2 regions of the Peribacillus sp. B-H-3 genome follow, and region 2 is predicted to be linked to the other one. Evidence: riboswitches for the same ligand, from Rfam matches in the RefSeq annotation. Region 2 holds a riboswitch; the other holds the start of a gene.
The links. Region 2 has a riboswitch for thiamine pyrophosphate ahead of ACN6MY_RS14395 (acetylornithine deacetylase). Riboswitches for the same ligand answer to the same signal wherever they lie in the genome.

Region 1 (3,634 bases), 390 kb from region 2:
ATCCATAAACAAGGAGTTTGATAAGACGTTCCATGATCAAAAAATAAGATACGAGGTGAAGTGAATGAACAAAGCTGTAAATGGATGGGTGAATGGGTTTATAGGAGTACTCATCTTCAGCGGGTCACTGCCCGCAACACGCTTGGCAGTGGGAGACTTTGATCCGCTGTTCCTCACTGTCTGCCGGGCTTCGATTGCAGGTGTACTGGCAGGTGCTCTTCTTCTAGTCTTCCGGCAGCAGCGCCCTTCAAGGGGCGACATAGTCCCTCTTTTAGTCGTGGCCTTTGGAGTGGTCATTGGGTTTCCGCTGCTGACCGCATTAGCCCTTCAATATGTACCTTCTGCCCATGCCATTATCTTCATTGGGCTTCTTCCGCTCTCGACTGCAATCTTTGGAGTACTCAGGGGTGGGGAGCATCCCCGTCCGGCGTTCTGGATTTTTTCTGCTGCAGGCAGCTTACTCGTCACTGGCTATGCCCTTTTCCAGGGAGGACAATCATCATCGGCTGGTGACACTTTTATGCTGTTTTCGATTATCGTATGCGGCCTCGGATATGCAGAAGGAGCCAGGCTCTCACGCAGGCTGGGGGACTGGCAGGTGATATCCTGGGCTCTTGTTCTGTCGCTGCCCATTATGCTACTGCTCTCATTGTATTTATCTCCGGTCACGTGGAAGGGCATAGGCCATCCTGCCTTCTTCAGCCTTGGTTATGTCAGCATATTCAGCATGCTTGTTGGCTTTGTGTTCTGGTATCGAGGACTTGCCCAGGGCGGCATAGCAGCAGTCGGACAGCTGCAGCTTCTCCAGCCTTTCTTTGGACTTCTGCTTGCTTCTGTAATTCTCCATGAGAAAGTCAGCTGGCTGCTTGTCGCAGTGAATATTGCCGTTGTATTTTGTGTGGCAGCTGCCAGACGGTTCTCAAAGAAACCGGGAGTTCCTTTAAATAACGAGCCCTGACAAAATTAGTACGCAGGGCATTCGGGGCAGTCTGGGATTATTATTGTGAACAACATTCGGTGCCTGTCAAACAAGGATAAGAGGTTTTTCATTTGGAATGAAACGTTTGGCAATCATACAAATGAATAATGGAATATGACAGTCCCTGTTGGTGGGGCTGTTTTTTTAAAAAATAAAATATCCAGTAAAAAACAGGTGAGTATTTTTGTTTTGTGAATGAAATGATATAATCCAACTATCAAAACAAAGAATATCCAAAAACAAACAAACATAAATAAAGTATAGGATGGTGTATGGAGTGCTTGTAGCCGAACGTCAACGAAAGCTTGTAGAGTTAGTCAATGAGAGGATGAGTGTCCGGGTAACCGAATTGAGCAAAATTTTTTCAGTCACGGAAGAGACAATCCGCAGAGATCTGGAAAAGCTGGAAAAGGAAAACCTGCTGAGGAGAAGCCATGGAGGCGCTGTAAGTGTACAAAAAGAAGAGTCTGAGATTTCCTATGTAGAAAGAGAAATCAAGAATGCCTCAGAAAAAAAGCGAATTGCCCTCCAAGCAATCCAACTGATTGAAGAAGGAGATCAAATCGTGCTGGATGCCAGCACGACGGCCTGGTATATGGCAAAGGAGCTGCCGGATATGCAGCTGACCGTGCTGACCAATTCCATCAAAGTGGCCGTAGAGCTCAGCAAAAAAGAACAGATACGTGTCATTTCTACTGGAGGGCAGCTTCTTCCACAGTCCTTATCCTATGTTGGTCCGCTCGCAGAACGCTCGCTCTCCAGCTATCATGTCAATAAGACCTTCCTCTCCTGCAAGGGAGTCCATCTCGAAAGAGGGCTGACAGATTCGAATGAATTCCAGGCGCTGTTAAAAAAGCATATGTTGAACATCGCTGACCAGACGATCCTACTGGCAGACGCCAGCAAATTCGGGGTGCGCACCTTCGCGCACATCACCGACCTCTCCAATATCAGCCTGGTCATTACGAATGGAGAGATTGAGGGATTGTATGAAGATGGATTGAAGGAGAAGGGAATTCAGGTTCAGACGGTGTAATTAGTGGCGCATGCAGGCAGTGTTCTTGGGACCAAAACTGCGGCGGATCCGTTAGGAAATGGTTTAGAGGAAGGGTCTCAAGACCAAAATGAAGGCCGATCAGATGAAAGCTGGTTCAGAGACGGGTTCACAGGAACAAAAATGAGCACTTCTCGAAAAAAGGTTTATGGAAGGAATTAAGAACAAGCCCAAGGTTTAGAATTGAGCATACCATAAAGGAGGACAACCCTTTGATCCAGAGATCCATCTGCATTTTCCCTTCTTTTAAAAAAATAGAGCAAATTCATAATCCTTTCCGATTTGGTAATAAAGTTATAAAATAAAAGATAACAACCGTATATAGCATTCTACTAGGGGAGCCTGTATTCCAGGCTGAGAAAAAAGCGAAGGAGCTTTTTGACCCTTATGGACCTGATCTGGATCATGCCAGCGGAGGGAAGTAGTTTTTTAGTGAATAAAACTAGGACCTTTCTGTGTCCTAGTTTTTTTATATTAGAGGAGGAAGCAAATATGAAGATATCAGAACAAACTGTATTGGTAACAGGTGCGGGAAGGGGTTTGGGTGCTGCCATAGCAGCCGCTTTTGCAAAAGAAGGGGCAAATGTGGTGATTAATTATTATAAGAGCAAAGAAAAAGCCGAGGAGCTTGCCAAGAATTTAGGGAACAAGGTTATTGCCATAAAGGCGGATGTTCGGGACAAAAATGAAGTTCATGAAATGGCTGCTAAAGCAAAGGAATACTTTCATACCGGAATCACAACCATTGTGAACAACGCTTTGATCGATTTTCAGTTTAATCCCCTTACCCAGAAGAATGTTTTTGAGTTGGAATGGGACGGGTTCAACACTCAATTTGAGGGAAGTATAAAGGGTGCTTTAAACACGGTACAGGCATGTGCGGCTGATATGAAGGAAATGGAGTTTGGGCGGATCATCAACATCGGCACCAATTTGTTTCAGAATCCAGTGGTTGCCTATCATGAATACACTACCGGCAAAGCAGCACTGCTGGGCTTTACCCGCAATCTTTCGAAGGAGCTCGGACAGTACGGCATCACGGTCAACATGATTTCCGGAGGCCTTCTTCAGCAGACGGATGCAAGCAGTGTTACGACTGAAGAGGTGTTTGGAATCATCCGGTCTGCGACTCCGCTAAAAAGAGTAACAACACCTGAGGAATTGGCGGATACTGCACTATTCTTCTCATCTCCATGGGCACGGGCAGTCACGGGGCAGAACCTGGTGGTGGATGGAGGATTGGTGATGGATTGATATGGATGAAGGGCGCTTCTTAAATGGGCGCTTTTTCTTTACCATGTCTTTCAGACTATTTTGACAAAAGAGGCTGTTTGATAGGATAATGTAAAAATACTCAAGTATATGAACTATGAACTTCATAAAGGAGGAACCCATGAAATTTGCAAAGAGAATGGAACTGTTTGGGGAAAGTATTTTCACTAAGCTGACAGAAATCCGGAGAAAACGTGAGGTGAAGGGGGAGCCTGTATTTGATCTAAGCATCGGTACGCCCAATATCCCGCCGGCCAGACATATCATTGAGGCTATGTCCTCGGCAGCATTCGATGAAAGGAATTACATATATGCGATTAACGACCAGA
Region 2 (3,634 bases):
TTTCACGCATCCCAATTCAAAAGTATGGATGCAGGCTGCTTGTATCTCTTTTATGAAAAATAAATTTTCCGAAAATTTAGTTTGCTGATTTCAATATTTTGGTTACAATGATAATAAAGGCATGTTGAAGCAGTGAGCGGTGTCTTCCTTCCAGAGGGGAGGGTGAGATTATGGACCTTGCAACTGCGACATTTGTTGTGGTGTTATTTGGCGTTATTGTTCAAATTGCATCGGCTGTAAAAAAATAACCCGCCCTGATAGGCGGACGGGCAAAAAATAACTCTGTGCATAAGGCAGCGCTCACTTGCGATTCATGTTTGGCCGCAGTATTGGCAGTGCTGCGGCCATTTTTAATCAAGCGCAAGCACGTTAAAGGCGCTTGTTTTTTAATTATATTCAAGACTTTAAAAAAATACGAATTACCATGAAAAAACAATTTAACTTTGTCCCATATTATACCATAAAAGATAGATAAGCAGTAAGATAAAATAGTGATATTTTCTTCGGCTGGCTTTGTCATGAAATGGTGACATGGTTTATAGCATGAACAGGAATAATCCTTAGTGAGAATCTTCTATATTTAAACAAGCCATTATCCAGCAAGGAGAGAAAAGATGAAAAGCGGAAAAGACATTGTTTTTTTAGTTGAAAGAGATTCCTGGATGCTTAGCGTACTGCAGGCCGCCGGGCAGCTTAACCTGCCTGACTGGTGGATATGTGCAGGCTTTGTCCGCTCAAAGGTTTGGGATGTGCTGCACGGCTATACAATAAAAACGCAGCTTCCTGATATTGATGTGATTTATTTTGATAAAACGAATATACAAGAAGATTATGAAAAAGAGCTGGAGCTGAGACTTGGCAAAATTCTCCCTGACTTGCCCTGGTCTGTTAAAAATCAAGCCAGGATGCATAAAGTGAATCACATGGAGCCCTATTCCTCATCATATGAGGCTATGTCTAATTTTCCTGAAACAGCCACAGCACTGGGAGTCCGTTTCAATGAAAAAGGCAAAGTGGAACTGGCTGCACCCTGGGGTGTTAATGATCTTCTGGCACTAGAGGTGAGGCCCACCCCCCTTTTTTCCAAGTCTGGTCCTTATCATCAGGTTTACAAGGATCGCAGGGCTAAGAAAGGCTGGGATCAAACATGGCCAGAAATTAAGATATTCAGCTGAATTAAACACAGGAAAGCAGGAGCCATGAAAAGGAATTATTCTTTACAACTTTTTTTTAGTATGCTATCTTAGATTCACATTAAAAGGTATTATAAAAACCTTCTTAATGAAAAATTACATATGTACGAATTTCACTAGGGGAGCCATTGGCTGAGACTGAACAATTGTTCTAAACCCTTTGAACCTGATCTGGATCATACCAGCGTAGGGAAGCTGAAAGAAACGTTTTTGTCATCTTTTATATTGGCATTGCCTTTCCGCCCGCTCCCTATTTCAGGAGCGGGCTTTTCATATTTCAAACGAAGGAGATGTATAACATGGAGGGTTACAGCGCATTAGCCAGCATCATTTCACAAAAAGCTGAAGAAAAGAGCGAGGAACTGCTGCAGCTTTTAACCCGGCTCATAGCTTTTCCGACAATTAGCCCCCCTGCCAGAAACACAGCCAGCATCCAGGATTATATGGACAGCTACTTAAAAGAACTCGGTTTTCAAACTGAGAAGTGGGAACTTTATCCCGGCGATTGGAACGTTGCTGGCGTTATGCCGGGAAAATCAAGCAATACATATAACAGTTTAATTATTAACGGACATGTGGATGTGGCGGAAACGGGGGATATTTGCGGGTGGGATAATAATCCATTTACTGCAAGCCTGAAGGGTCCCTATCTATATGGCAGAGGCGCTGCAGATATGAAAGGAGGTATCGCTGCCTCCCTGATGGCCATTAAGCTCCTAAAAGAGCTTGAAATCCCTCTCAATGGCGATCTGCAATTTCAATCTGTTACTGGTGAGGAGGCAGGAGAAACTGGCACACTTTCCTGCATCGAGAGGGGCTATACAGCAGACTTCGCTATTGTTGCTGATACAAGTGATATGCATATTCAGGGACAGGGAGGTGTTATAACAGGCTGGATAACCATTCAGGGCAAAGAAACTTTTCATGATGGACTCCGGTCAAGGATGAATACTGCAGGCGGAGGGATTTTCGGAGCAAGTGCCATTGAAAAAATGATGAAGATTATAGAAAGCCTTCAGGAATTGGAACGCCACTGGGCTGTGACAAAGTCGTATGCTGGTTTCCCTCCCGGCTCCAATACGATAAACCCTGCAGTTATTGAAGGAGGGCGGCATGCCGCATTCATTGCAGATAGGTGTTCACTCTGGATAACAGTACATTTTTATCCTGATGAAAATCATGAAAAAATCATAAAGGATATAGAAAATCATGTAAGGCGTGTGGCTGCTTCTGATCCCTGGCTTAGTGAAAATATGCCGGTTTTTAAATGGGGAGGGAAATCCATGCTTGAGGATAGGGGAGAAATCTTTCCTTCACTGGAGCTTGACCTAAATCATAGAGGAACCCAAACGCTAATGTCATCATTCAACGAGCAATTAACAGAGAAACCGCGTACTGGCATGTCTCAGACTGTTAATGATGCTGGATGGTTTGGCCATAAAGGTATTCCTGCAGTCATCTTTGGACCTGGAAAGCTTGAAGATGCACATGCGGTAAACGAAAAAATTGAATTTCGGCAATTAATCGATTATATGAAGGTCATGGCATTATTTATTTCGAAATGGTGCAACACCAAAAAGGAGGGTAAGGAATGACATTTACTCAAACACTGCATCGGAATGTACAGGAAATTTGGGCAAAAACACACCATCATCCATTTATTACCGGTATTGGCACTGGTGAATTGCCTGAAGAAGCCTTTATCAGATATATGAAGCAGGATTATATCTTTTTAATTGAATACAGCAGGCTATTTGCTCTAGGGGTCTTAAAAGCCCGTGATTTTCAGACGATGAGTGAGTTTTCCGGGATTCTGAATGAGACACTGCACGGTGAAATGGAGCTGCACCGGAACTACGCAAGAAAATTTGGTATAAGCTGCCGTGATTTGGAAGATTCCTCACCTACCCCAACAAACCTTGCATACACAGGATACATGCTTAATGCAGGACAAAATGGATCCCTTGCAGAATTAGCTGCAGCTCTTTTACCATGTATGTGGAGCTACTGGGAAATCGGGAGAATGCTCAAAAAAAAATACCCTGGCTCTGACGCACATCCTTTATACGGTGAATGGGTCTCAATGTATGCTTCTGAGGAATTCGGCAAGGTTGCACAGTGGCTGATCAAGCTCCTGGATTCACTGGCAGATGGAAAGCCTATGTTGGAACTTGATATTCTCACTGACCATTTCATGACATCTTCACGCTTTGAATATATGTTCTGGGACAGCGTGTACAAAGGAGATGATTGGCCTGTTTGACTATATGCTGTTAATAGAAAAACTGTCATTTGCCTTTCCCGCTGAAAAAGGCAAAAAACCTATTTTTATAGATCTGTCCATGAAAGTAAAGCAAGGAGAATTTGTTTCGGTCATTGGTGCCAGCGGTTCAGGAAAAAGCACTCTGTTTAAACTGATTTCAGGTTTGCTTCAGCCTGAT

Region 1: it holds a riboswitch for thiamine pyrophosphate, as region 2 does, so the genes downstream of both, ACN6MY_RS12440 (3-oxoacyl-ACP reductase) here and ACN6MY_RS14395 (acetylornithine deacetylase) in region 2, are expected to answer to the same signal.

What each region holds. Positions count from the first base shown of each region.
Region 1 is NZ_CP183879.1:2,501,425-2,505,058, forward strand. It holds gene ACN6MY_RS12430 (DMT family transporter) at 65-958, shown strand; gene ACN6MY_RS12435 (DeoR/GlpR family DNA-binding transcription regulator) at 1,257-2,015, shown strand; TPP riboswitch at 2,358-2,470, shown strand; gene ACN6MY_RS12440 (3-oxoacyl-ACP reductase) at 2,526-3,287, shown strand; gene ACN6MY_RS12445 (aminotransferase class I/II-fold pyridoxal phosphate-dependent enzyme) at 3,427-3,634, shown strand, end outside.
Region 2 is NZ_CP183879.1:2,888,640-2,892,273, reverse strand. It holds gene ACN6MY_RS14400 (nucleotidyltransferase family protein) at 615-1,175, shown strand; TPP riboswitch at 1,302-1,404, shown strand; gene ACN6MY_RS14395 (acetylornithine deacetylase) at 1,493-2,788, shown strand; gene tenA (thiaminase II) at 2,785-3,456, shown strand; gene ACN6MY_RS14385 (ABC transporter ATP-binding protein) at 3,440-3,634, shown strand, end outside.